Linked DNA regions of Bradyrhizobium diazoefficiens. The protein of the gene in region 2 interacts with the protein of the main gene of each other region in a pairwise test. Links are inferred from orthologs where the notes say so. Each region holds a gene or a part of one and is shown on either strand. Other genes may lie near its edges. The genes, in order: ptsN and JJE66_RS02145.

The links.
Region 1: the proteins of JJE66_RS02145 (region 2) and ptsN interact in binary tests that used the Escherichia coli proteins (3 or more experiments, as listed by UniProt). The link is inferred for Bradyrhizobium diazoefficiens from one-to-one orthologs.

The regions. Positions count from the first base shown.
Region 1 is NZ_JAENXS010000001.1:2,144,844-2,159,057, forward strand. The notes cover bases 4,324-7,266. They hold ptsN (PTS IIA-like nitrogen regulatory protein PtsN), read right to left. Parts: upstream 6,055-7,266; coding sequence 5,593-6,054; downstream 4,324-5,592. Other genes in these bases: JJE66_RS10065 (SDR family NAD(P)-dependent oxidoreductase), read right to left, coding at 4,324-4,604; JJE66_RS10070 (TetR/AcrR family transcriptional regulator), read left to right, coding at 4,885-5,523; hpf (ribosome hibernation-promoting factor, HPF/YfiA family), read right to left, coding at 6,350-6,949; rpoN (RNA polymerase factor sigma-54), read right to left, coding at 7,111-7,266. In the rest of the region: JJE66_RS10045 (Hsp20 family protein), read left to right, coding at 194-619; JJE66_RS10050 (DUF1150 domain-containing protein), read left to right, coding at 671-943; JJE66_RS10055 (AMP-binding protein), read right to left, coding at 1,038-2,576; JJE66_RS10060 (DUF5938 domain-containing protein), read right to left, coding at 2,634-3,764; more of JJE66_RS10065, read right to left, coding at 3,801-4,323; more of rpoN, read right to left, coding at 7,267-8,724; lptB (LPS export ABC transporter ATP-binding protein), read right to left, coding at 8,814-9,815; JJE66_RS10095 (LptA/OstA family protein), read right to left, coding at 10,036-10,788; LPS export ABC transporter periplasmic protein LptC, read right to left, coding at 10,794-11,522; JJE66_RS10105 (ribonuclease D), read right to left, coding at 11,724-12,338; JJE66_RS10110 (hypothetical protein), read right to left, coding at 12,385-12,843; JJE66_RS38430 (UbiA family prenyltransferase), read right to left, coding at 12,847-13,143; JJE66_RS10115 (MFS transporter), read left to right, coding at 13,252-14,214. UniProt on the Escherichia coli protein: Seems to have a role in regulating nitrogen assimilation.
Region 2 is NZ_JAENXS010000001.1:455,908-470,477, forward strand. What follows is about bases 3,453-6,751. They hold JJE66_RS02145 (sensor histidine kinase KdpD), read right to left. Parts: upstream 6,377-6,751; coding sequence 3,653-6,376; downstream 3,453-3,652. Other genes in these bases: JJE66_RS02140 (response regulator), read right to left, coding at 3,453-3,656; JJE66_RS02150 (K(+)-transporting ATPase subunit C), read right to left, coding at 6,501-6,751. In the rest of the region: ligD (DNA ligase D), read right to left, coding at 1-1,956; JJE66_RS02135 (Ku protein), read left to right, coding at 2,073-2,957; more of JJE66_RS02140, read right to left, coding at 2,967-3,452; more of JJE66_RS02150, read right to left, coding at 6,752-7,106; potassium-transporting ATPase subunit KdpB, read right to left, coding at 7,167-9,281; potassium-transporting ATPase subunit KdpA, read right to left, coding at 9,315-11,018; JJE66_RS02165 (K(+)-transporting ATPase subunit F), read right to left, coding at 11,131-11,220; JJE66_RS02170 (hypothetical protein), read right to left, coding at 11,232-11,387; JJE66_RS02175 (hypothetical protein), read left to right, coding at 11,657-12,124; JJE66_RS02180 (hypothetical protein), read left to right, coding at 12,121-12,270; JJE66_RS38385 (hypothetical protein), read left to right, coding at 12,361-12,489; upp (uracil phosphoribosyltransferase), read left to right, coding at 12,650-13,285; JJE66_RS02190 (AMP-binding protein), read left to right, coding at 13,319-14,570. UniProt on the Escherichia coli protein: Member of the two-component regulatory system KdpD/KdpE involved in the regulation of the kdp operon. KdpD may function as a membrane-associated protein kinase that phosphorylates KdpE in response to environmental signals.

The DNA.
Region 1 (14,214 bases), 1.7 Mb from region 2 along the record:
ACAGTAGCCCGGGGGCTGTTTTCATTGGGATAAATCGCCCGACAGATTCGTCATGACCGCCGCGGCAGCGGCGAATCCACAGCCCTCGGCTACGTCCTTGAACCCGCACGGGGATATGACCATATTGCTGACCAAGGGGTGCCGCTTCCGGGCCCTGAAATGTCAAAGTCGCTTCGAGAGGACTTTGTAAACTATGTCTCGTGTTCCCACGCTTTCCAGTCCGTTCCTTCTGGGCTTCGACGAGATCGAGCGCGTGCTCGACCGCGTCGTCAAAGGCGCCGACGGCTACCCTCCCTACAATATCGAGAGGTGCAGCGGATCGGACGGCCAGCCCGAGCGCCTGCGCATCACGCTGGCGGTCGCCGGATTCACCCGCGACCAACTCGATGTAACCATTGAGGAAAACCAGCTCGTCATTCGCGGGCGGCAGCAGGACGACAAGACCCGGCAATACATCCATCGCGGCATCGCCGCGCGCCACTTCCAGCGCACCTTCGTGCTGGCAGAGGGGATGCTGGTGTTGGGTGCGGATCTGAAGAACGGGCTGTTGTCGGTCGATCTTGCCCGGCCTGAACCGGAGAGGATCGTTAAGACAATCGCTATCAATGAGCACGAATAATGGAACGAGTAGCGGACTCGACCGCTTAGTTTCTGTGAAGGAGTCGAGACCATGAGTGAAGGTCACGTTGCGTTCGAATATGAAGCCAAGGCCGTCTCGCCCGAGACGCTGGCAACCCTCGGCGAAGGTCACATCGCCTATGTGAAACAGATCCGCTCCGAGGATGTGCCCGGCCTGTTTCCCGAAGCGCCGAAGATTGCGCCCGGCCTCAAGCTTTTCGCGCTCCATTCCGCCGACGGCACGCCGATCATGCTGACCGACAGCCGCGAAGCCGCGGTCGCGAATGCCTGGAGCAACGAGCTGCAAGCGGTGAGCGTGCACTGACACGCGCTTAGCGCGACATCTGCGAATTCAAATGCGCGGGCGTGTTTCGATCGAGGCACGCCCGCGTTTTCTTTGAGCGCTTGGCAGGCGTATGCTAGTCGTCTGAGCGATCTGCCAGCCGCGCACGGATATCCGGCTTCAGCACCTTGCCCACCTTGGAGCGCGGCAGATCATCCCAGACTTCGATCTGCTTCGGCGTCTTGACGCTGCCGATTCGCTGCTTGACGAAGGCCGCGAGCGCCGTCACATCGACGCTCTGGTCGGCGCGGGGCTGGACCACGGCGACGATCCGCTCACCCCATTTCTCGTCCGCCAGCCCGATCACGGCGCAATCCTGCACCGCCTCATGCGCCCGCAGCGCGTTCTCGACCTCGATCGAGTAGACGTTGAACCCGCCGGTGATGATCATGTCCTTGGCGCGATCGACGATATAGAGGTAGCCGTCCTCGTCGATGTAGCCGACGTCGCCGGTATGGTGCCAGCCATGCGCGGAGGCCTCCGCCGTGGCCTCTGGATTTTTGTAATAGCCCTCCATCACCAGCGAACCGCGGACCACGATCTCACCGCGTGCGCCGGTCGGCAGCAAATTACCGTCGCCATCCATGATGCCGGCCTGCACCAGCGGGCTGATCCGCCCGGCCGAGGCGAGACGCTCCATCGCGATCGTGCCGTCGGCATTGTAATGCTCGTCCGGCGCCATCATCGAGATCATCATCGGCGCCTCGGTCTGACCGAACAACTGCGCCATCGGCCCGATACGCTGGAGCGCCTCGGCAAGCCGCGTGGCCGAGATCGGCGCCGCGCCGTACCAGAAGCATTGCAGCGACCCGAGCTTCGCGGGGTCGAGCTTCGGATGATCGAGCAGCATGTAGATCACGGTCGGCGGCAGGAAGGTGTGCGTGACGCGATAGCGCTCAATCAAATCGAGAAATTGAGCGATGTCGGGGTGATGCATGATCACGATGCGGCCGCCGAGCGCCATGATCGGGAAACACAGCACGCCGGCCGCGTGGGTCAGCGGCGCAAGCGCGAGATAGATCGGACGGCCCTTGAAGGGATAGCCCATCAGCGTGAGTGCCGTCATGGCCTCGATGTTGCGGCCCGACAGCATGACCCCCTTCGGCTTGCCGGTGGTGCCGCCGGTGCCGGGAATCATCGCGAGATCGTCGACCGTCTCGCGTTGATAGCGGTCGCCGGCAAGGCCGGCGAGCCAGCTGTCGAACGAGGGCGCGAAGGGTAACTCTGCATCGAGGCAGACGAGGGCGCGCAGCTTTGGCAGCTCTGCACGCACCGCCTCGACCATCGCCGCGAAGCTTGAATGAAACAGCAGCAGGCTGCAGTCGAATTGGTCGAGGATGATCTGATTTTCGGCCGCCTCGTTGCGCGGATTGATCGGGCACCAGACCGAGCCCGCGCGGGAAATGCCGAACACGCAAGCAAACGCGACCGGATCGTTGCCGGAAAGGATTGCGACCTTCTCGCCGGCACCAATGCCCGATCGCGCAAGGCCGCGCGCGACGCGGTAGCTCAGCGACTGCACTTCGCGATAGCTGAGATCGCGTCCATCCATGGTGAGGCATAACGCGTCGGGGCCGAGCGAGGCACCTTTGTCGAGGTAATCGATGAAGCGCATGATCAACACCCGAAGCGGCAGCGGGTGACGCGGAGGACCGCGCCACCCATGATTTACCTAATCGTGCACAGTCAGAATCGGTTTGCTGACGAGCCCGAAGCTGCGCAATTGACCGAGCAACTCGTGGTGGCCGAACGCCTGGCAGCCGGAGGCGAAGCCGACGCGCTTTGGTGGCTGCTGCAGCAGGTGCGCGGCGGCATAGGCCTGCAGCAGGCCGGTCTGCTTGTAGTTGCTGTTGCCGTTGATGACGCAGTGCGCGCGCCCTAATGGACCGGAGGCATGCACCGAATCCATCGACTTGTTGACGCGCGGATTCTCGCGCGGTGGCATGGTGTTCATCACACCGGCCGCAGTCTGCGCCAACGCGGCGTAGCGATCGTCGGGATTCATGTCCTTTGTCGCCTCCAGCGCGGCAGCGACGATCTGCGGCACGCCCAGCATCAGCGCGCGGTTGAACACGCCACCCAGCACCTTCACGTTGGCGACGCGCGGATCGCGCTTGAACCACACCGGATGCGAAGTGCCGCCCCAGGGCAGCGCCAGCGCCAATTCGTGCTGCCCGGGGATGGCGAGGTTGGTGAGGCCGGCATCGGGCTGATGCTCGACGTATTTGTTCTGCTCCAGGTAGTAGGCCTTGGCCATCGCGGCGTTGACCAGGATGGTCTGTGTCGAGGCGATGGTCGGGCTCCCGCCCCAGAACACGGCGATATCAAGCGTATCGAGGCCGGGCGTCTCCAGGCACAGCTGCGCGGCGATCTCGCCGGTGGTGTACATCTGCGCGATGCCCGGCGCTAACAGCAGGCCGGCATTGGCGAACTTCGTTCCCCACTCCTGCTCGAGCGTGATCAGCCAGTCCTGCTCGCCGGTGGTGTCGGTGTAGTGGCATCTGGAAGCCCAACAGGCCTGCACCACCTCACCGCCGAACTTGGCGAAGGGGCCGACTGTGTTGAGCACCACTGAGGCACCGTTGAACAACTCTGTCAGCGCGCTCACGGTGTGCGGTACTTCCACCACCTCGTAGTCGGCGGTCTCGATACCGGCCACGTTCGCCTTCATTGCAGCGTTGAGCTTCTCGGCGCTACGGCCGGCGGCGATGAAGGGGATGTTGTACTCACGCAGATATTCACAGACCAGCCGGCCAGTATAGCCGGAAGCGCCATAGACGATGACGGGCTTCTTCGCACTCATTGCGTTCCTCCGAAACGTTCGTTGCCGGGTTCTTTGCTACATGCCCATGCCACCATCGACCGGCAGTCCGATGCCGGTGATGAAGCGCGACTCGTTCGAGCACAGGAACACCGCGGCATCGCCAATGTCCGTGACCTCGGCGAGACGGCCGAGCGGGGTTTGCTCCACCACCGAGCCGACCGCGGCGTTGACGTCAGGCGCGAGCCCGACCTTGACGATGTCGTTGGCGAGCTGCATGCCCATATCGGTCGGGATCAGGCCGGGATAGATGCAGTTCACGCGCACGCCGAAACCGAGCTTGCCGGCTTCCATCGCTCCGACTCGCGTCATGCGGTCGACCGCGGATTTGGTGCCCGAATAGACCGCGATGCCGGGAAAAGCGATCGTTGCCGCAACCGAGGCGATGTTGACGACGGCGCCACCCTTGCCAGCCGGCCCGGCCGGGCGCATCGCACGGAAGGCGTGCTTCATGCCGAGCACGGTGCCGACGATATTGACGTCGCACATCCGCCGCGCGTCCTCAGCCTTGACCTCGGAGATAAGCGACGTGATCTCGATGCCGGCATTGTTGATCAGAATGTCGTAGCCGCCGAGGGTTGCGATGGTCTTGGCAACAGCACGCTCCCATTGAGCGTCGTCGGTGACGTCGAGCTGGACGAAGCCCGTCGCGACGTCTTCCTTTGCGATAGCGGCTGCGCTGGCACGGCCGGTCTCCTCCAGAATGTCGGCGATCATGATCGAGGCGCCGGCACGCGCCAATGCTTGCGCGATGGCCGCGCCGATTCCTCTAGCACCGCCGGTGACCAGGGCTTTCCTGCCTGCAAGGCTCTTTCCACTCATGACGCACTCCTCCGTTGCTGGTGATTGATTCGTGCTGCGCCGATGGGCGCGCGCCAGATCGGTGGGCGCAGGCCTTTTGGCCGCACCCAGCGAAGCGTTCCTCCATGATCGGACGTCTTGACGAGTGTCCAAATTCTTGGTGCGAACCTCCGCCAAAAACTTGACACTTGTCAAGAACGAATTTGACAGTTGTCAAAGGAGGTGGTTGTGAGGGGGTGGAGCTATTCCGCGGTCGACGCGGTATAAGTCCTTGAAAGAACGGGACTGAGGAAAGGACGAGATGGCGCGGCAGGTGACGGGAGCGGCCCGGCGTGTGGCTGATGCGGCCGAGGTGCTGCGCGACGAGAAGTTCAACGCCCGACGCGTTGAGCTTGCCGAGGCCGCACTCGAAACGCTTGGAGAGCTCGGCTTCGCACGCACCAGCCTGCGTGAAATCGCGCAGAACTCGGCGTTCACGCACGGCGTGTTCCACTATTATTTCAGCGACAAGCTCGATCTGATCTGCTGCTGCGTCCGCCACTACAAGGCGAAGTGCGTGACGCGATATGACGATGTCGTCGCGACCGCAACGAGCCGCGACGAATTGACGGAGGGTTTCCTCGCCAAGCTCGCAGCAACGCTGCAGAACGAAGCCCGCATGCACCGCCTTTGGTACGACCTGCGCTCGCAGGCGATGTTCGAGGCCGCGTTTCGCAAGGATGTCCTTGAGATCGACAAGAGCCTGGAGGCGATGATCTGGCGCATCACCTCCCGCTTTGCCGAACTCGGCGGCAAGCGGCCGGCGGCATCGCCAGCCGCGCTTTATGCCCTGTTCGACGGTCTATTCCAGAGTGCGCTGCTCAAGCAGCTCGCGGGTGACAAGACGGCGATTCCCGAACTGCTCGACGAAGTCCGGCGCCTGCTGCCGACGGTCTGCTGAGGCGCACGAGCGGCGCCCACCAAGGCGTGGCCAAAAATTTCTGTCCGGGAATGGCCGCAATGCGAGCCGTTATGCCGCCGTCGCCGGCGGCAGGGCGAGCACGGAATAGATCGCCTGGGCATCGCGCGAGGCGCGGAGTTTTTTGGCGATGTCCTGGTCGCGCAGCAGGCGGGCGATGCGGGCGAGGGCCTTGAGATGATCGGCGCCGGCGCCTTCGGGAGCGAGCAGCAGGAACACCAGATCGACCGGCTGGCCGTCCATCGCCTCGAAATCGATCGGGCGATCGAGCCGGGCGAACAGGCCGAAGATCTTTTCCAGCTTGGGCAGCTTGCCATGGGGAATGGCGACGCCGTAACCGACCGCGGTGGTGCCGAGCTTCTCACGCTGGAGCAGCACCTCGAACACCGCGCGCTCGTTCTGGCCGGTCAGCTCGGCGGCCTTGGCCGCGAGTTCCTGGAGCGCCTGCTTCTTGCTGTTGACCTTCAATGCCGGAAGTATCGCCTCGGGCGCGACCAGATCGGTAATCGGCATGGAAGTGTTCCGAGGTGAATTAAACCGTCAGGTTCCGAATTGGCCGGCTCGATCAATCGAGCCCGGCCGGAGTCAAGAAGATGAAGCAGGAAGCGGACTTAGCCAAAGTTCGGCAAGTCCAGATGTGGGGCGCTTCTACTCCAACGCAATCCCGGTGCCAACTCCCGCGTGCGGCTTTGCCACCGTCATTGTTAAGGGCTGTGGTTGATACGGGGTCACCGTTTTCCGGGGCTGGATTTCTTGTTTTGACGCGTTTTCTTGACGCGAACCGGCATACACTTCGCCCGAAAACGCTCTAACCGCCCGATTTGGCGCCGGGCGGGTCGATCCAGCCGACATTGCCGTCGGCCCGGCGGTAGATGATGTTCACCCGGCCCGAGGAACCATGCTGGAATACCAGGCAGGGTGCCCCGCTGAGATCCAGTTCCATGACGGCTTCGCTGACCGACAGCTGCTTCAGCGACGTCGTTGCCTCAGCGATGATCACGGGGCTGTAGCCGGTGACCTCGTCCTCGTCGTCGCCCTCGCCGGGGGCTTCCAGCACGTAGCTGGTGGCGTCGAGCGCGGCCAGCGCCGCGGAGGCGACGTGGGCCTTGCGCGCCGAGCGGTCCTTGAGCCGGCTCTTGTAGCGCTTGAGGCGCTTCTCGATCATCACGAGCGCCTGGTCGGCGCTGGCATAGGCGTCCTGCGCGTTCGAATCGGCTTCGAGCGTGATTCCCGAATCGAGATGCAGCGCACAGTCGGTGCGGAATCCGAAGCCGTCCTTGGAGAGCGTGATGTGGCCGGAATAATTGCCGTCGAAATATTTACGGAGGACCTCTTCGGTCCGGTCGGAAACACGGCCGCGCAGGGCCTCTCCGACGCTGACGCTCTTGCCCGAAATGCGGAGAGTCATGTGAACCTCGCTTGGTTAGGTTCTTGGCTGCGCATGATCTCCCGCAAACGCGTGCCGCGTTTGTCGGGAGGGAAAACCGTTGCAGATTTTTCCGGATCATGCGCGCGCATGGATCGGCCTCGATGGGGAGATGAGAGTAGCGCGATTTCGCGCCAGCGCAATCAGGCCGGCTCGGTGTTGCGGGAGCGATCGGACATTGCGGTAGCAAGGACGTTACCAAGAGCGCTCTGCTTGTCGCGGCGGCGTTGCACCGAGGACGGAATGCGCATGGCTTCGCGGTACTTCGCGACCGTGCGGCGGGCAATATCAATGCCCGAGGCGCGCAAGCGTTCCACGATGGTGTCGTCCGACAGGATCGCGGCAGGCGCTTCCGAATCGATCAGCTGCTTGATGTGGTGACGCACCGCTTCCGCCGAATGCGCCTCGCCGCCGTCGGCCGAGGCGATCGACGCCGTGAAGAAATATTTCAACTCGAATGTGCCGCGATTTGTCGCCATGTATTTGTTGGCGGTGACGCGCGACACCGTGGATTCATGCATCTGGATGGCGTCGGCGACGGCCTTCAGATTCAGCGGCCTCAAATGCGCCACGCCATGGGTGAAGAAGCCGTCCTGCTGGCGCACGATCTCGGTTGCGACCTTCAGGATGGTACGGGCGCGCTGGTCGAGCGCGCGCACCAGCCAGGTCGCGTTCTGCAGCGCATCGGTGAAATACGACTTGTCGCCGTCCTTGCCGATCTTCTTCGAGAGCTGGGAATAATAGGTCTGGTTGACCAGCACGCGCGGCAAGGTGTCGCTGTTGAGCTCGACATGCCAGCCACCATCCGGACCCGGGCGGACATAGACGTCCGGCACCATGGTCTGAAGTCGCGCCGAGCCGAACTTCATGCCGGGCTTGGGGTTGAGCCGGCGGATCTCGCCGATCATATCGGCGATGTCCTCGTCGTCGACGCCGCAGACCTTGCGAAGGCCTGCAATGTCGCGCTTGGCGAGGAGATCGAGATGCTCGACGAGGGCCTGCATCGCCGGATCGTAACGATCGAGCTCGCGGAGCTGGATTGCGAGGCATTCGCTCAGATTACGTGCGCAGACGCCGGGCGGGTCGAATTTTTGCAGCACGGCAAGAACGTGATCGACGTCGGCTTGCGTTGCGCCAAGCCGCTCGGCGGCTTGTCCGAGATCGGGCGGCAGATAGCCGGCTTCGTCGACGAGGTCGATCAGGTACTGCCCGATCATGCGCTGCGCCGCGCCGGTGAAGGCGACCGATAGCTGCTCGGCAAGATGGTCGCCGAGCGTGGTTTCCGCGGCGACGAAGGCTTCGAGATTGTAGTCCTCGTCACCGGAGGCGCCGCCGCCCCATTCCGTGTAGGTGGTCGGCGCCGCATCCTGGGCGTTGCGCGCAGCCGCCTCGGCCGGCTCCTCGGAGAAGACGTTGTCCAGGCCCGTGTCCAGGGTCTGCTCGATCTCGGCGCGGGTGCCGAGATCCTTGCTCATCCATTCTTCCTGGCCGGGCTCGAAGGCCTCGCCCGGGCCGCCGCCCGGTTCGTCATTGTGGCCGCCGTCGGAATCGTTGAACTGGCCGGCCTCGGCCGGGGCTTCGCCCGCGGGGGCCTCGTCATTGGCCCGCTCCAGGAGGGGATTACGCTCGAGTTCCTCTTCCACGAAGGTCGTGAGATCGAGATTGGACAATTGCAGCAGCTTGATCGCCTGCATCAACTGCGGCGTCATCACCAGCGACTGCGATTGCCGGAACTCTAATCTCTGCGTAAGCGCCATCTAACAAGAACCGTTCTCAAAATTGGTCCGATTCTTGCTTATCTTAGTCCTGCCCCGATGTACACGCCTTGACGAAACCGAAAAAAGGGCTAGAGGCGGAATTCCTCGCCAAGGTAAAGCCGGCGAACGTCGGGATCCGCGACGATCTCGTCCGGGCTCCCCTCGGTCAGGATTTCACCGGCATAGACGATATAGGCACGGTCGGTCAGGCCGAGCGTCTCGCGGACATTGTGGTCGGTGATCAGCACGCCGATGCCGCGATTGGTGAGATGGCGGACGAGGTCCTGAATGTCGCCGACCGCGATCGGATCGATGCCCGCGAAGGGCTCGTCGAGCAGCATGTAGTTCGGACGCGTCGCCAGCGCGCGCGCGATCTCGACGCGGCGGCGCTCGCCGCCGGACAGCGCGATCGACGGCGATTTCCGCAGGCGCGTGATGTTGAATTCGTCGAGCAGGGAGTCGAGCTGCTGCTCGCGCTTCTTGCGCGAGGGCTCGACCACTTCGAGCACGGCACGGATGTTCTGCTCGACGGTGAGGCCGCGGAAGATCGAGGCCTCCTGCGGCAGATAGCCGATGCCGAGCCGCGCGCGCTGATACATCGGCAGCTTGGTGACGTCGTGACCATCGAGCTCGATCGCGCCGCGATCGGCCTTGATCAGGCCGGTGATCATGTAGAACACGGTGGTCTTGCCGGCGCCGTTCGGGCCGAGCAGGCCGACGGCTTCGCCGCGGCGCACATAGATGCTGACGCCGCGAACGACCTGGCGGCTGCCAAAACTCTTTTCCACGCTATGCACAGCCAGGAAGCCCGGCCGCCGCAGCAGCTGCGGTCCGCCCGCGCCGTTCGGTCTGGCTTTGGCAGCGGCTTTGGGTGGCTGAGGACCCGCCGGGCGCGACCGCGGCGGGGCCTCGACGCCGTACGGGTCGGAGGCCTGCATCGGCTGGTCACGGGCAATTGGCGGCGCGTCCCGGACCGGGTTCGCCACCAGGCCGCCGACGCTGTCACCGAGTGCAGTGATGTCCTGACGCGCAAATCCTGGCCGGCCACGCTTGGCGGGGCGCCGACGGAACATGCTGAAGAGATCGACCATCCCCGCCTTCTAGCCTTTCACGGTCACCTGCACGGTGACCTGCACGGTGCTCGCCGGCCTCAGGATTCGCCGACGCAGCATGATTGAAGGGATATCTCATGCCCAGTGAAACACGCCCGAAAAGCGGCGGACCCCGCTTCGAAAGCCCTGCCCGCTAGATACAGTCTCGCCCGGCAAGCTTCAACCTCGGATCGGGAGCATTCGCATTAAGCTATTGAGTTTACTTCTGTTTACCTGAACCAGGCAATTGCAAGGGCGGAGCCGCCGTGCCAGGGGCGACCGGCGTCCCGCATTTGCCGTTGGCGCCGCCCTGGGTCTGGATGAACAGCCCCTGGACGCCCTTGCCGCTATCGGATTCCACCCGGGAGACGCCGGTGGTCATGTCGACCATGAGGCGGTCGCCGCGCAGCACGTTCTGGCACTGGGTCAGAACCACCTGCCCCCCCGCTCCGCCGAGCATGGTGATGAGATTGGTCTTGGTGTCGAAAACAGCGGTCTCGCCTGTGACCACCTGGTCCTTCTGGGTAACGACGACATTGCCGCGGGCTTCCAGCCGCTTGATCGAGGAGGCGCCGCCCGGTCCCGGCGTCGCCGACTGCATCGGCGCCGCCGCCTTCGCGCCTTTGGCTGGAGGCGCCTGCGGCGCGGCTTGCTTGTCGCTGCTCGATTCGTAGAACACCACCAGCGTCTTCGAGGTCATGGTGGTGTCGCCCTGGACGACCTTCACGTTGCTCTTCGCATCGCCGGAGAAGGTCGCCTCCTTTTTCTTGTCGCGCATCTCGAGCGAGGCGGCCTCGATCTGGATCGGTTGGTCGCGGTTCTGCGAAAATCCCTGCATCGCATTCGGCACGCCCTGCGCCACACCTTGCGCAAACGCCGACGCCGTTGTGACTAGCGTGAGCCCCACAACGAGCGAAGCCGCGCGGAGGATGGCGCACCATTTGCTATCGCTGTGCGGAAAAAAATGAGCCATGAAAATCACTTTGAGTTCGCAGACTTGTTCTTTGATTTCGTCGGCGGCGGCGGTGGTGCAGGCTGCTCGACCGGCGCGGGCGTCGCGTCATCCGTGCTAATCTTGTCCAGATGCATCACCACATTGCCCTCGAAGCGGATGACGTCGCCGCCCTCCGTGATGCGCAGCCTCTCCGCAGTCAGCGTGCCGTTGGTCAGCTTGACGTCGACATGGTCATCCGAAGAGACCGTGCCCTTGTTCATGTCGACGAAAGCCGAATTCAGCCGCGCTTCATAGCCGGTCGAGGTGCGCAGGAAGACGTCCTTGTGCAGGTCGAGCTGCTGCTGCTTGTTGTCGAAGCGGCCGGTGCGGGCATCGAGGAACACGGTCGATTGATCTTCCATCAGCACCTTCGCGCGCAAATCATTGAGATCGACATGATCGGGATCGGTAATGTCCTGCGTCGCGGTCTTGGCCCAGAGCTCGTAGGGCCGCTGGTCCGGCGTGAAGCCCGACAGGTGCGGCGATTCCATCGTGATCTTGGTGCCCGTCACCACGAGAGTTCCGGAGTCGAGCTTCAGGGGAATCTTGAAGGGATTGAGGAAGGTCGAGACGACGACGATCGAGGCCATGGCCAGAATCACGGTCACCGGCACCGCGATGCGCAGAATTCGCACCAGGCGGCTGTGCCGCGCCGCGGTGGCAAACTTCGCCGCCAGCGCGGCATCGTAGGTTGGAAACTGGGCCGAGTTCACCGCTGCTCCGGGGGCATCGCTTGCCTGGTCAGAAGGCTCCAATCGAGGGCGCCCCATTGTACCCGCGACCTCAGGAATATGCAGCCTTTGGAACAGGCACCCTTTGGATTAGACAGCCTTGGGCATATCAGCTTTCGACAGGCCCTTACGAAAGTGTCCGAAACGGGGCGGCAACGTTAAAGCTGGACATTCCCTAAGGGCTCAAGAGTGAGCGAAAATGTCCTCTTCCTCCCAGCCCTGGAGGTCGAGCAAAGCGCGGGTCGGCAGGAAGTCGAAACAGGCTTTTGCCAGCGCAGTGCGGCCTTCCCGGACCAGCATGGCGTCGAGCCGCTCGCGTAAGCCGTGCAGGTGCAGCACGTCGGAGGCGGCGTAGGCGAGCTGCGGCTCGGTCAGGCTGTCGGACCCCCAATCGCTCGATTGCTGCTGCTTGGAGAGATCGACATTGAGCACCTCGCGCACGAGGTCCTTGAGGCCATGGCGGTCGGTATAGGTCCGGGTCAGGCGGGAGGCGATCTTGGTGCAGTAGATCGGCCCGGTCATCACCCCGAAAGTCTGGTAGAGCACCGCGACGTCGAAGCGCGCAAAATGGAAGATTTTGGTGATGGCGGGATTGGCCAGCAGCGCCTTCAGGTTCGGCGCGTCGGTGTGGCCCTTGGGGATTTGCACCACGTCGGCGCTGCCGTCGCCGGGCGAGAGCTGGACCACGCAGAGCCGGTCGCGATGCGGGTTCAGGCCCATGGTCTCGGTGTCGATCGCCACCGCTCCGGTGTAGCGGGTGAGATCAGGCAGGTCGCCGCGATGCAGGCGTACGGTCATGGCGTTTCAAAACCTCGGGTCGAATCGGTCGCGTCGGTATCATAGGCTAATCGGATGGCCCGCGATGTATCCACTGCCGGGGGCCTGCGCAAGCGCCGGATGGGGACAAGACAGGCGTTGCCGCCAGCATGATGCAGACGATCGCCGCCACGGTGGTGCGGCTCGCGCCGTCCCGGAAGGCGTAGATGATGGGATCGTCGGGCATCTCGCGGCGGTGCGCGATCATCAGGGCCCGGCCGAACCAGTAGAGCAGCAGCGGCGCGAGCAGCCAGAGCATCCAGGGACGGCTGTAGAGCGGCTTGACCGCGGAGGACGACACGTAGAGCGCGAACACCGTCACCGCATTCATGGCGCTCGCCGCCGCCATCGCGGCGATGATCTGCAGGTCGCTGATACGGTAATCGCGGTTGGAGGGATCGGCGAGACCTTCGTCCTGGCGCATGCTGAGCTCGCTGAAGCGCTTGATCAGCGCCAGCGAGGTGAGCACGAACAGCGAGAACACCATCAGTCATTCTGACAGCACGACGCCGGCCGCTACGGCGCCGGCGCCGATGCGCAGGGAATAGAGGCCGGCGGCGACGGCGAAAGTCCACAGCGCGGGGATTGCTAATAGCGCCGACGAAATTTTGAGATCACCGGCCGCAAGCGCGCGATGGCGCTTGGTGGGATGCTCGCGGTCGGCGGCGAGATCGAACAGATCGTTCATCAGATAGGCGCCGGACGCACAGGCCGAGAACGCCAGGAACGAGGGGCGGGAGGGACCGGCCGCCGGGCTGTTGCAGGGATCCCACAATCCGCCGCGCACTCGATATACCAGCGGAACTTGGCGCGCGCGGCCGTGGAAATCGTCCCGGCCCACCCTATGTGATGCCAGCCCCATTCACCACGAATCCAGTACCACGAACCAGGTGTCATGACCGAACAGACGCTCGCCGCGCCTATCGACGATCAACAGCAACGCCAGCGCGGCTTTACGCGCTACCAGTCACTCCTCGTGGCGCTGCTCGCGTTCGCGCAATTCTCGATCATCCTCGATTTCATCATCATGTCGCCGCTCGGCGCCATCCTGATGCCCTCGCTCGACATCACGGCCGGGCAATTCGGCGTCGCGGTGTCGGCCTATGCGTTCAGTGCCGGACTCTCGGGCATCCTGGCCGCCGGCTTTGCCGATCGCTTCGATCGCAAGCGCCTGCTGCTGTTCTTCTATGTCGGCTTCACGCTCGGCACCGCGCTCTGCGCCACGGCGCAGAATTATCACGTGCTGCTGCTCGGCCGGATCGTGACCGGATTGTTCGGCGGCGTGATCGGCTCGATCGTGCTCGCCATCGTCACCGATTTGTTCGCGCTGCATCTGCGCGGCCGCGTGATGGGCTTCGTGCAGACGGCGTTTGCCGCAAGCCAGGTGCTCGGCGTTCCGGCCGGCCTGTTTCTCGCCAACCACTGGAGCTGGCATGTCTGCTTCATTGCGATCGTCGGCCTGTCGATCATCGCGATCGCCATCATCGCCTTCGCCATGGAGCCGGTCGACGCGCATCTGAAATTGAAGTCAGACAGAAACCCGTTCCATCATCTCATCGCGACGATCGCGGAGCCGCGCTACACGCTGGCCTTCGCGGTCACGACATTGCTGGCGACCGGCGGCTACATGCTGATGCCGTACTCCAGCGCCTTCACCGTGAACAATATCGGCATCGACATCGTGCATCTGCCGACGATCTACCTCGTCTCCGGCCTGTTCAGCATCGTCACGGGGCCGCTGGTCGGCCGCGCCAGCGATGCCTTCGGCAAGTACCCGACCTTCGTGTTCGGCTGCGCGATGACGATCGTCATGGTGCTGATCTACACCCATCTCGGCCACGTCTCGCTGGTGACCGCG
Region 2 (14,570 bases):
GCGCTGGAAGAAGCATTCGCCCTTGATGCCGTCGGGGGCACGGATCAGCGAGCATGGCCGGCCCTTGAGATGCACGATCATCCATTCGCCGACGGCTTCGAGATAGCGTGCAAGATCAAGCTTGCTAACGGGATCACCATTGCCGTCATCAGGCCAGAGCTCCTTGTCGGGCTTGGAGATGACGACGCCCATCACCTCCGCAGTGCCGGCCTTCGACGGCTTGGCGACCTTCCTCTTCGTACCCGGCTTGACGGACGGTTCCGCGAGTTCTGTATCAGCCGGCGTTTCCGCCTCGACCTCCTCGGCCGGCTTGTCCTGCCGCAGGCCCTTGAACGCAGCCTGGCGGATGTTGCCGTCGGCCGTGAAGCCGGCGAATTCAATTTCGGCGACGAGCTCGGGCTTCAGCCAATGCACCTCGCGGGTCTTCTTCGGCGCGTTCTTGCCGACGAAGGGGCTTTCCTTGGCCTCCACGGCTTTTAGCGCCGGCATGATACGCTTGACCTTGTCAGCGCCAAATCCGGTCCCGACCATCCCCACGAAGGCGAGATGGTCGTCGCGATGCACGCCGGCCATCAACGAGCGGAATTTACCATTGGTGGTCTTGTAGCCGCCGATCACCACCTCATGGCCGGCGCGGCACTTTGCCTTGGTCCAGCTCTCGGTGCGGCCGGAGCGATAGGGCGCATCAAGCTTCTTCGACACGATGCCTTCGAGCTCGAGCTTGCAGGCCGATTGCAGCACGGCGTCGCCACCGCTCTCGAAGTGCTCGACATAGCGGATCTGGCTCGTCTTCTGCTTGCGCGCCTCCAATAATTCTTTGAGACGCTCCTTGCGCTCGCCGAGCGGCAGGCGGCGATAGTCGAGTCCCTCGGCAAACAGCAGGTCGAAGGCAAAGAAGATCAAATCCTCGGTCTTGCCGTCCGACAACGCGGCCTGTAGTGAGGAAAAGTTTGGAGCGCCGTTATGGTCGAGCGCGACGATCTCGCCGTCGATCAGCACCTCCGGCAGCGCACTGGCCTCCTTTGCAATCGAAGCGAATTTGTCGGTCCAATCGAGGCCCTTGCGCGTCTTGAGCGTCGCTTCGCCGTCCTCCACGCGAAGCTGCACACGGTAGCCGTCGAACTTGATCTCGTGGCACCACCCATCGGCCGCGGGCGGCCGCTCGACCGACGTGCAGAGCTGCGGCGCCACGAAGTCCGGCATCTCCGAGACCTTCTTGGCCGTGGTCGCGGTCGTGGCCTTCTTTTTTCCGGTTTTGCTGATCTTCAACGCTGCGCGAGGCGCGGGTTTGACGGTCCGCCCCTTAGTTTCCTCGACACGGTTGGACTGCCAGACCGCATCGGCCTTGCCCTTGCCCTTCGCGAGCATGAACGGCTTTGGCGCGCGGCCCTTGCCGCCGGCAATCTGGTCCATGGCGCGGCCGGAGGCCACCGACTTGTCCTCCGCCAAGATATCCTCGCCCTCGCTGGCATATTCGTCGCGATGCTTGATCAGCAGCCAGTTGGTGCGCTTTTCGTCGCCGCGGTTACGCATGCGCACCAGCACCCAGCTTCCGTGCAGCTTGTCACCGTGGAGCGTGAACTTGAGATCGCCCTTCTTGAACCCGGCTTCCGGGTCATCGCACTCCCAGGTGCCGCGGTCCCACAGCATCACCGTGCCGCCGCCGTATTGGCCTTGCGGAATCGTGCCTTCGAAATCGCCATAGTCGAGCGGATGATCCTCGACCTCGACCGCCAGCCGCTTGTCGTGCGGATCGAGCGAGGGCCCTTTCGTCACGGCCCAGGACTTGAACACGCCCTCAAATTCGAGCCGAAGATCATAATGCAACCGGGTCGCATCGTGCTTCTGGATCACGAAGCGCCGCTGCTTCGAGGGCGCCACCGCGGTCTTGCCCGAGGGCTCGGGCGTCTTCTCAAAATCACGCTTCTTTCGGTAAGTGGAGAGTTTTTGCAGCACGACCGGTCCCGCTTCTCTTTCGGCATTCAGCCTATCACGGCGAAAGTCCCGCCCGGAACCAAAACCCTGTGGGACGGTTGGGGTTCCAAAACGCCTTGAAAACGCTGGAGAATGGAATGGCCCCGCGCGCCTATTGGAAGGGAACGTTGAAGCTCTCGCTGGTCAGTTGCCCGGTCGTGCTCTATCCCGCGACCACCGCGGCCGAGAAGACGCGGTTTCACATGATCAACCGCGAGACCGGCAACCGGCTCAAGCAGCAGATGGTGGATGCGGAGACCGGCGACATCGTCGAGAGCGATCAGAAGGGCCGCGGCTATGAGCTGCGCAAGGGCAAATATGTCGAGATCGAGCCGGAGGAGCTCGAGGCGGTCCAGATCGAGAGCAACCACACCATCGACATCGAGAGCTTCGTGCCACGCGAGGAGATCGACCAGCGCTATCTCAACCACCCCTATTACATCGCGCCGGACGGCAAGGCCGCGATCGACGCCTTTGCCGTGATCCGCGACGCCATGAAGGACGAGGGGCGCGTCGCGCTCGCCAAGATCGTGCTGACCAACCGCGAGCACATCATCGCGATCGAGCCGCTCGGCCAGGGCCTGCTCGGCACCACGCTGCGCTTTCCCTACGAGCTGCGCGACGAAGACCAGTTCTTCGACGACATCAAGAGCCCGAAGGTCACCAAGGACATGGTCGAACTCGCCGGTCACATCCTGCGCACCAAGGCGGCGCATTTTGATCCGAGCAAGTTCAAGGACGAGTACGAGACCGCGCTGAAAGCGCTGGTGAAGCGCAAGGCGAGCGGCAGGACAATCGAGTTGCCGGAGCCGGAGGAGCGGCCGAGCAACGTCGTCAGCCTGATGGATGCGCTGAAGCAGAGCCTGAAGGGGCGTGGCGGGAAGAAGCCGGCGGCGAAATCGCATGCACGCCGCGCGACGGGACGACGGCAAGCCGCAAAAAAGGCGCACCGATCGACGGCGCGGCACAGAAAGACGGGATGAAGAGCCCCGTCAATCTGCCGCCTTCAGCCGGTACCCGATCCCCGTCTCGGTCAGCACATATTGCGGCCGTTCCGGATCGGCCTCGATCTTCTGGCGGAGCTGGCGGACATAAACGCGCAGATATTGTGCGTCGGTCAGCTCGTCCCAGAGCTCCTTGAGCAGGAAGCGATGAGTCAGTACCTTGCCGGCGTGCTGCACCAGCACGCGCAACAGATCGTACTCCTTCGGCGACAGCTTTATGTCGCGTTCGGCGACCTTGACGATCCGGCGCACGAGATCGACCGAGAGATCGCCGGTGCGGAAGATCGGGCGCTCGCCCTGCACCTGAAGCTGATGCCGCAACGCGGCGCGCAGGCGCGCCAAGAGCTCGTCCATGCCGAACGGCTTTGTCAAATAATCGTCGGCGCCGAGATCCAGCGCCTGCACCTTGCCGGCCTCGTCGCCCCGGCTCGACAGCACCACGATCGGCACGCCCTCATTGCGGGCACGGATGGTGCGCAGCAGCTCATGGCCCTGGATGTCGGGGAGGCCGAGATCGAGAATGATCAGTGCGGGCTCCTCCGCGAGCTTTTCCAGCGCGGTCTTGCCATTCGACGCCTCCAATATCTCGTAGCCCTGCGTCGAAAGTCCCATTCGCAGCAATTTGCGGATCGGCGGCTCGTCATCGATGACAAGAACCTTGATCGGGGCAGCACTCATGCGGCGGTATCCAATGCGTGGGCCTGTGCCGGGACGGGCAGACGGACGGTGAGAACAGCACCGCTCCGGTCGCTGCGGTTGGCGGCCAAGATCGTACCCCCCATCGCCTCGACGAAGCCGCGGGAGATGGCGAGCCCGAGCCCGGTGCCAGGGCGGACACGATCCCCCTTCTGCGCGCGATAGAACTTGTCGAAGACGCTCTCGATCTCGTCGGGCGGAATGCCGTCGCCCTCGTCGGCAACCTGGAGCACCACCTGATCCCGTTCGCGCTGGCTCCTGATCGAGATCGTCGTCTCGGGCGGCGAATATTTCGCGGCGTTGTCGAGCAGGTTGAACAGCACCTGCTCGAACAGTACCGCATCGAGCTGAAGCATCGGCAGATCGGCAGCCAACACCAGTTCCACCTTGTGTCCGGCGAGGATCTTGGATGCCCGCCGCAGCGCGCTGCCGACGATCTCGCCGAGATCGTGCAACCCCGTGTTGGGCACGATGGCGCCGGACTCGAGCTTGGTCATGTCGAGCAGGTTGGCGATGAAGCGGTTGAGTCGCTCGGACTCGTCGATCACGGTCGCAAGCAGGTCGCGCTTCTCGGTGTCGGACAACGCGCCCGCGAGATCGCGCATTGTGGAGGCTGCACCCAATACCGAGGCAAGCGGCGTCTTCAAATCGTGCGAGATCGAGGTCAATAGCGCCGAGCGCAGCCGTTCCGATTCGACGGTGCGCTTGACGCGGTCCATGTCCTCGACCAGCAGCACGCGCTCGATCGCGAGTGCGCCCTGATCCACCAGTGCGTCTAACAGACGGCGCTGGTCGGGTGTCAGCAAGGGACCGGCGCGATCGTTGTCGATGCCGATGACGCCGATCGGTCCGCGGCCGGTGCGCATCGGCAGAAATAGCCGCTTGGCTCCCGGCAACGTGTCCGAGCCGCGGCCGGCAGGGCGATCGTTGCTCCAGGCCCAATTGGCCGCGGCAAGGTCGGCCTGATCCAATTCGTCCTCGGGCGGATAGCCCGACTTCACGATGAGCAGGCCCTCTTCGGACAGTAACAGCACCACGCGCACCTTCAACATCAGCGCGGTCTGGTAGGCCGTCGCCCACAAGACGTCGTCGAGCGTTCCCGTGCCGGCGAGCTTGCGGCTGAAGGCATAGAGCTGTTCGGTGGTCCTGATGCGACCGATCGCGGTATCGGCCTGGGTCCGCACACGCGCCGCGACGTTGGACACGATCATCGCGACCGCCATGAACAGAACGAAGGCCGCGATGTTGGTCGGATCAGCAATGGTGAAAGTATAGAGTGGCGGCATAAAGAAGAAATTGTAGCAGAGCGATGCCGCAACAGTGGCAAGCAGCGAAGGCCACAGGCCATAGCGGACCGCGACCGTTACCACCGCAGTCAGCAACACGAGATCGACGTTCTCGATGCCGAAGTAGGGCTGGATGAACTCGGCGGCGCCGAGCCCGATCAGCACGATGCCGAGAGCCTTCAGGTAGGACCGCGGGTCGAACGGCTCCGATTTGGCCGCCGTCTGCACCCCGGTTTTCGGCGCCGACTCGCCGGGCACATCTTCGCCGGGAATGACGTGAACGCTGATATTGCCGGCGCGGCGCACCAGATCATGCACGACGGAGCCGCGCGTCATCTCGAACCAGCGCGAGCGCGTCGACTTGCCGATCACGATCTGGGTGACGTTGTTGCCTTGCGCGAAATTGATGATGTCGTCGGCGATGCGCCGTCCGACGGCGGGAATGGTCAAGGCCTCGCCGCCCAGTGATTCGGCGAGCCGCAGCGTATCGGCGAGGCGGTCGCGCTCCTCGTCGGACAGTTGCAGGGATCGCCGCGTCTCGATCGAGATCGCGGTGAAAGGTGCATGCAGCCGGTCGGCCAGCCGTTTGGTGTAGCGCACAAGCCCGGCCGCGCGCGGATCCTCGCTGACGGAGACCAGAATACGCTCGCTGGCGGCCCAGGGGCCGGCGATCGCATTCGCCTGCATGTGATTGAGAAGCTGCTCGTCGACCCGCTCGGCCGTGCGTCGCAATGCAAGCTCGCGCAGCGCCGTGAGGTTGCCCGGCGAGAAATAGTGCTCCAGCGCCCGCTCGGCCTGCTTGGGGACGTAGACCTTGCCTTCCCTCAGCCGCTGGATCAGATCGTCAGGCGTGAGGTCGATCAGCTCGATCGCATCGGCGCGGTCGAACACCGAATCCGGCACCGTCTCGCGCACCCGCACATGGGTGATCTGGGCGACGACGTCGTTCAGGCTCTCGATGTGCTGGATGTTGACGGCGGTATAGACGTCGATGCCGTGGGAGAGCAGCTCCTCGACATCCAGATAGCGTTTGGGATGCCGGCTGCCGGTTGCGTTGGTGTGGGCGAGCTCGTCGACCAATGCGATCTTCGGCCGGCGCGCGATCACGGCGTCGAGGTCCATCTCCTCGACGACCTGATCGCGGTAATCGAGCTTCTTGCGCGGGATCACTTCCAGCCCCAGCACCAGCGCCTCGGTCTCGGCGCGGCCATGGGTCTCGACGAAGCCGACCACGACATCGATACCGGCCTTGCGCCTGGCATGGGCGCTCTGCAGCATCTCGTAGGTCTTGCCGACGCCGGGAGCGGCACCGACGAAGATCTTCAGCTTACCGCTTGCGCTCTCCTCCCGGCGCGCGGCATCCAGCAGCGCATCGGGCGACGGACGTTGTTCGGGATCGCGGCGCTCTCGGGCCATCAGGACGGCTTGTTCATCCGTTACGTTCTCCGCCTTTTACTTCGGCTCTCCCCGCAAGCGGGGAGAGGGAGAAGAAAGGCTGCGCCGAAGACTATAATCATCAGTGTGCCGCGAGCCTAGACCGCTACTTCGTGGTTGCACGATCCAGTGCGAGGTTCAGCGCAAGAACGTTAACCTTGGGTTCGCCAAGCAGGCCGAGCGTGCGGCCCTGAGTGTTGGAGGCAACGAGCTGCCTGAGCTGGTCTTCCGATACATTGCGCGCCTTCGCAACGCGCGGCACCTGGAATTGCGCCGCTTCCGGGGAAATGTCGGGGTCGAGACCGCTGGCCGAGGTCGTGACCAGATCGACCGGAACGGCAGTGTTCGGGTTCTCGGCTTTCAGCTGATCCACGTCGTCCTTCAGCCGGTCGGCCAGTGCCTTGCTGGTCGGGCCAAGATTGGAGCCGCCCGAATTGGCGGCGTTGTAGGGCGCCGACACCGTCTTGGTCGAATCATTCGGGTCCGGCGCCAGCGTCGCCGAGGGGCGGCCGTGGAAATATTTGTCCTCCTTGAACTCCTGCCCGATCAGAGCGGAGCCGACCACCTTACCGTCCTTCTCGATCAGGCTGCCTTGCGCCATTGCGGGGAAGATCGCACCGGCAATGCCGGTCATGGCGAGCGGATAGGCCAGGCCGGTGATGGCGGTGAGCAACAGCAAGAGGACGATGGCGGGGCGGATTTCTCTGAGCATGTTGGGTCTCCTATGTCTTCGTCGAAGCCCGGGGCGCGCTGCGCGCTCCGGCGACGACGATCAAGCCAGGTGCAAGGCAACGACCACGAGATCGATCGCCTTGATGCCGATGAAGGGAATGATGATGCCGCCGAGGCCATAGATCAGCAGGTTGCGGCGAAGCAGCGCGCCGGCGCCGACGGCGCGATAGGCGACGCCCTTCAGTGCCAGCGGGATCAACCCGATGATGACAAGCGCGTTGAAGATGATCGCCGACAGGATGGCGCTCTGCGGGCTCGACAGGTGCATGACATTGAGCACGTTCAGCTGCGGGTAGAACGCCAAAAACATCGCCGGGATGATCGCAAAGTATTTTGCGACGTCGTTGGCGATCGAGAAGGTCGTCAGCGCACCGCGCGTCATCAACAGCTGCTTGCCGATCTCGACCACTTCGATCAGCTTGGTCGGGTTGGAGTCGAGGTCGACCATGTTGCCGGCTTCGCGCGCGGCCTGCGTGCCGGTGTTCATGGCGACGCCGACGTCGGCCTGCGCGAGCGCGGGCGCATCGTTGGTACCGTCGCCGCACATGGCGACCAGCTTGCCCTTGGCCTGCTCGTCGCGGATCAGCGTGAGCTTGTCCTCGGGCGTTGCCTGCGCCAGGAAATCATCGACGCCGGCTTCCGCTGCGATCGCAGCCGCCGTCATCGGGTTGTCGCCGGTGATCATGACGGTGCGGATGCCCATGCGGCGCAGCTCAGCGAAACGCTCGCGGATGCCGCCCTTGACGATATCCTTGAGCTGGATGACGCCGAGCAGCTTGCCGTCCCTGGCAACCGCGAGCGGCGTGCCGCCGGCCTTGGCGATCTCGTCCGCGATGGTCTGGACCTCGCGGCCCATATCCGAAAGTGCCGCAGGCTGGATGGCGCGCGCCGTGTTGCCGGACGCCACGGTCAGCAACGCTCCGCCACCGACATAGTTGAACATCGCATCGACCGCGCCCTTGCGCACCGACGAGCCGCCGGCATCGACGCCGCTCATGCGGGTCTGCGCCGTGAACGGGATGAAGGTCGCGCCCAGCTCGGCCATGTCACGGCCGCGAATACCGTATTTCTCCTTGGCCAGCACGACGATGGAGCGGCCTTCCGGCGTCTCGTCGGCAAGCGAAGCGAGCTGGGCGGCGTCTGCAAGCTCCTGCTCGCTGACGCCACGCACTGGACGGAACGCGGTCGCCTGACGGTTGCCGAGCGTGATCGTTCCGGTCTTGTCGAGCAGCAGCGTGTCGACGTCGCCAGCGGCTTCCACCGCACGGCCGGACATCGCCAGCACGTTGAAGCGGACCAGACGGTCCATGCCGGCGATGCCGATCGCCGAGAGCAGCGCGCCGATCGTGGTCGGGATCAGCGTCACGAACAGCGCGACCAGCACGATCACCGAGATCGAGCCGCCGGCATAGGCGGCATAGCTCGGAATGGTGACGGTGGCGAACACGAAGATGATGGTGAGGCCGGCGAGCAGGATGTTCAGCGCGATCTCGTTCGGCGTTTTCGCCCGCTCGGCGCCCTCGACCAGCTTGATCATGCGATCGATGAAGGTCGAGCCTTGCGCGGCCGCGATGCGGACGCGGATCCAGTCGGACAGCACCTGGGTGCCGCCGGTCACCGCCGAGCGGTCGCCACCGGACTCGCGGATCACGGGGGCGGACTCACCGGTGATGGCGGCCTCGTTGACGGACGCGACGCCCTCGATCACCTCGCCATCGGAGGGGATGGTCTCGCCCGCCTCGACCAGCACGATGTCACCGACCTTCAGGCTGGTGCCCGGCACCAGCTTGAAGTCCTGGCCCGCACCTGTCAGGAGCTTGGCCTGGCTCTCGGTGCGGGTCTTGCGCAGCGAATCAGCCTGAGCCTTGCCGCGCCCTTCGGCAACGGCTTCGGCGAAGTTGGCGAACAGCACCGTGAACCAGAGCCAGAGGATGATCTGGAAGGTGAAGGCGAGATTCCCACCGCCAGAAGCGAGGTCACGCAGGAAGATCACCGTGGTGAGCGCGGCCACGATCTCGACCACGAACATCACGGGGTTCTTGATCATCAGCCGCGGATCGAGCTTGGTGAACGACGCGCGGATCGCGGGGACGACGATCTTGGGATCGAGCATCGCCGACACTGAAGCGCGTTTTTGCAGTTTCATGGTATCCATGGAGGTCACTCCAAACAATCAGAAGGCTGTTGGTCAGAACACTTGGCCCGCGTTCATCGCGAGATGCTCGACGATCGGGCCGAGCGCGAGCGCCGGGAAGAAAGTGAGACCGCCGATGATCAGGATCACGCCGACGACGAGACCGACGAACAATCCGCCGGTGGTCGGGAACGTGCCTGCCGACGGCGGAATGGATTTCTTGGCGGCCAGCGAGCCCGCGATCGCCATGGCCGGGATGATCATGAAGAAGCGGCCGACGAACATCGCGCTGGCGAGCGTGAGATTGTAGAAGAAGGTATTGCCGGTGAGGCCCGCGAAGGCCGAGCCGTTGTTGCCGGTAGCCGATGTGTAGGCGTAGAGCACTTCCGTGAAGCCGTGCGGGCCGGCATTCGCCATCGAGGCGACGGCGGGCGGATAAACCACGCCGACCGCGGTCCAGCCGAGATACATCAGCGGCAGCACCAGGATCGCGAGCATCGCCATCTTGACCTCGCGCGCCTCGATCTTCTTGCCGACATATTCCGGCGTGCGGCCGACCATCAGGCCCGCCACGAAGATCGCGAGCACGACGAACAGCAACATGCCGTAGAGACCGGCGCCAACGCCGCCGATGATGATCTCGCCGAGCTGCATGTTGATCAGCGGGATCATGCCGCCGAGGGCAGTAAAGCTGTCATGCATGGCATTGACCGCACCGCAGGAGGCGGCCGTGGTGATCACGGCGAACAGCGAGGATGCGACGATGCCGAAGCGGACCTCCTTGCCCTCCATGTTGCCGCCGGTCAGGCCGAGCGCCTGGAGCGTCGAGGTGCCATTGGCTTCCGCCCAATAGGTGACGGCCACGCCTGCGACGAACAGCACGCCCATCACGGCGAGGATCGCCCAGCCCTGGCGCTGATTGCCGACCATGCGACCGAACACGTTGGTCAGCGCGGCGCCCAGCGTGAAGATCGAGATCATCTGAACGAAGTTCGACAGCGCGGTCGGGTTCTCAAAGGGATGCGCAGCATTGGCGTTGAAGAAGCCGCCACCATTGGTACCCAGCATCTTGATCGCGACCTGCGACGCCACCGGGCCGACCGCGATGGTTTGCTTGGCGCCTTCGAGCGTCGTGGCCTGGACATAATCCCCGAGCGTCTGCGGCATACCCTGCGAGACCAGGAACAGACAGTAGACGACGCAGATCGGCAACAACACGTAGAGCGTGCAACGGGTGACGTCGACCCAGAAATTGCCGACCGTGCGCATCGAGGCACGCGAGAAGCCGCGGATCAAGGCCACCGCGAGCGCGATGCCGGTCGCCGCCGACAGGAAATTCTGGTGCGTCAGGCCCAGCATTTGCACGAGATAGGAGATCGTGCTCTCGCCGCCGTAGTTCTGCCAGTTGGTGTTGGTGATGAAGGAGATCGCGGTGTTGAAGGAGAGGTCCTCGGCAATCGCGCCCTGCCCGGCCGGATTGAACGGCAGCACGGCCTGCAATCGCATCACGCCGTAGATGGTCAGGAAGCCGCCGACATGAAACAGCAGCATGGCGACCGTATAGGTCAGCCAGTGCTGCTCGCGCTTTTCGTCAACGCCGGAGAACCAGTAGATGCCGGCTTCGATCGGGCGCAGCACAGGCGAGAGAACCGTCCGCTCGCCGTTGAATACACGCGTCATGTACCAGCCGAGCGGCTTGGCCAGCGCGACGACAATGGCGCAATAAAGAATGATCTGGAGCCAACCGATCACAGTCATGGCATTAACCCCTTAGGCTCGGTGTCCGCCGCAGCATCGGCAGGAGCACCGCCAGCAAGCCCGCGACGAGCACGGCATCCGGCAGCAGCGATTTTAGAAGCAGCAGCACCGGTCAGAACCGCTCGGGCCGCAGCAGCGCATAGGTGAGGTAGACCAGGAGGCCGAACGAGACGGCGCCGGCGAGCGCGTAATCGAAAATCATGATCCGCTCCGTCACAGCTGTTCGCAGGCATAGGCGTAGCCGATCGCAAGGACGAAGAAGGCGAAGCCCAGCGCCAGCATCAGAATGTCCATCATGGCAATGCTCCTCGTTGCGCCCAGATGTTCGGCGCAACCGTTGACGTGGTTCCGGCAGGCAATGGCGGACAAGAAACGAAACGCATTTCGGCGCCATCAGCCGGAACTTTTGACCGTGCTGAAGTGCCACCCTGGGCATAGGTTTTCGAGATGAGGGCTATGGCGACGTTATAGGAATCCCATAGGGCTGCCGGCTCGCAATGCGTCGCCCTCCCCGGGGCCTGCCCCACACTTATGAAATCCTTATATCTCGCGGCCTTCCCCCATCTCGCTTTCAAATGTCCTCCCAGCCATCCTGAAAAGGCCGGCCGACTGACCGACGCCAATTTCAGGAGGCTGACATGACCGCCGCTCTCCGCCCCCACGATCTACCCTCGCTTGGCGACCGTTTGCGCAATGCGCAGGTGATGACGCGCCCGCTCATGCGCGAGGTCATCGACAACGCCTGCCGGCGCATCCCGTCGCTCGGCCGGAGCGAGCGAACGGCTCGCCTCGTGCACCTGATCGATGCGGGGGCCTGGACCGATGCTGCGCTAGCGCTCATGGAGCTCGAGCTGCCGCTGTGGCAGGTCCGACGCATCGCTTATGACGAGGGCGAATGGCATTGCGCGCTCTCGCGTGAGCGCGAACTGCCGGATTGGCTGGAGGCCGCTGTCGAGGAATGCCATGGCGACCTCGCGATCGCGCTGCTCTCGGCTTTCGTAGAGGTTCGCGCACTCACCGCGGAAGCGTCGCGGCCGAGCGTTCCCAACCTGCGTCCCGCCACGGATCCGCTCTACGAGCCGGCCGCCTGCGAGAATTTCAGGTGATCGCCAACCGCCAGAGCGCGCCGGCGCTGGTGTTTCCCGCCGAGACCTTCGAGCTCGACATCGAGAACCGCGGCAATCCTCTGATCGCGCTGGCAGCGCAAGTCGGGCGGTTAGTTGCACGCCTTGCCGCGAGGTTACCGACATGATCGAGCTCAAGATCGCCATGCTGCTCGCGTTGGTGGGTACGCTGCTGCTCGGCCTGCGCGTCACGGCAGCGCCCGGCTCGGATGGCTAGCGTGCAGCTCTTCAAGGGATATCTCGAGCACGCGGTTACAACGGCCATCCTGACCATGACGCTGAGCCTGGTCTGGGGTGCGGTCCTGACGATCGTGATCACGCTCGCGGCGCGCGGCCTCGGCGTCTAGGGCTTCTCAGACAGCGATCGACCGCGAATTGACCATGGCTGCCTACGAGGCAAGCAACCGGGCGCGAACGGCGGTTGCGATGCCCGGGGTAGGCGTCCCATCTTGCGGAAAACGCCCGGCCGATCTGGCGCAGTTTCGCGGAACCGTGTAGATCGATTTCATGAGCACAAGCAGCGTCAACGTCGTCGCCCACCCCTTGGTCCAGCACAAGCTTTCCCTGATGCGGGAGAAGGATCGCTCGACCAAGAGCTTTCGCGAGATCCTGAACGAGATCGGGATGCTGCTCGGCTACGAGGTGACGCGCGACCTGCCGCTGGAGCTGGTCGAGATCGAGACGCCGATCTCGCCGATGCAGGCGCCGAAGATCGCCGGCAAGAAGCTCACGCTGGCGCCGATCCTGCGTGCTGGCGTCGGCTTCCTCGACGGCATGCTGGCGCTGATGCCTTCGGCCCGCATCGCCCATATCGGGCTCTACCGCGACCCCGATACATTGCAGGCCGTGGAATATTACTTCAAGGCGCCGCAGGACCTGTCCGACCGCACCGTGATCCTGATGGACCCGATGCTGGCGACCGGCAATTCGGCCTGCGCCGGCGCGTCCCTGCTCAAGGATCGCGGCGCCCGCGACATCCGCTTCGTGTGCCTTCTGGCAGCGCCCGAGGGCATCGCGCAGTTCCAGAGCGAACATCCCGACGTGCCGGTCTGGACCGCCGCGATCGATGAACGGCTCAACGATCACGGCTACATCGTGCCGGGGCTGGGCGATGCCGGCGACCGGATGTTCGGCACCAAGTAAACAGGTTTGCGCGATCGGGCTACTCCGGTCGTCATGCACGCCGACGATGTTTCACTGCATTCGCTGATCGGATCGAAGACCGCCACCGATCCCGCCTTCGTGTTCGAGGGCCAGCCCATCTCGCGCGCGGAATTTTCGCGCAAGGTCGAGCAGACCACGGCATGGCTTGCCGCGCAGGGCATCGGCAACGGCGACGTGGTGGCGATCTGGCTGGTCAACCGGGTCGAATGGATCGCGCTGCTGTTCGCCGCCGCCCGGCTGGGTGCGGTCGTCGCCGCCGTCAACACGCGCTACCGCAGCGCGGAAGTGGCGCATCTCCTAAAACTTTCCGGCGCCAAGCTGCTGGTGATGGAGGCGGCGTTCCGCGCGATCGATTTCGCGGCCATTCTCGCCGACATCGCGAGGGACGTGGTGCCCGCGCTGCAAAAGCTCGCGGTGGTCGGCGCAGATGCAATCCCCGCGCAATGGCCGTGCATTCAGTTCGATGCGTTCGATCAGCCTTATCCATCGGCACCCACCCAGGATGACGTCGATCTCCCGGTGCTGCTCTACACCACATCGGGCACGACCAAAGGACCAAAACTGGTCGCGCATTCGCAGCGGACGCTGGCAACCCACGCCAACTCCGTTGCCAAGGCGCTGCAGCTGTCCCCGCCACACCATTCGCTGCTGGCGATGTTGCCGTTCTGCGGCACGTTCGGCATGACCAGCCTGCTCGGCTTCATCGCTGCGGGCGCGGCCGTCCACGCGCTCGATGCGTTCGAGGCGGCGCCGGCGCTGACAATTCTCAGCGAACGGAAGATCACGCATACTTTCGGCTCCGACGAGATGTTCCGCCGCATCCTCGCTCTTACCGACGCGCCGCGGCCGTTCCCGCATCTCGAAGTCTGCGGCTTTGCCGCGTTCCAGCCCGGCTGGCGCGAGCTTGCCAATGAAGCCGATGCGCGCGGCATGCCGTTACACGGTCTCTATGGCTCGAGCGAGGTGCAGGCGCTGTTCGCGATCGCCCGCGCCAGCGACGCCTTTGCCGATCGCATCGAGGGCGGCGGCTGGCCGATGTCACCCGACGCCAAGGTGCGCATACGCGACACCGAGACCGGTGAGCTTGCGGCCGACGGCATCTCCGGCGAGATCGAGATCAGGGCGCCATCGTGCTTCCTCGGCTATTTCAACAACCCCGAGGCAACACGCGATGCGATCACCGCCGACGGCTTCTTCCGTACCGGCGACATCGGCCGGCTTCGCGACGACGCCTTCGTCTATGAAACTCGCGCGGGCGATGCCA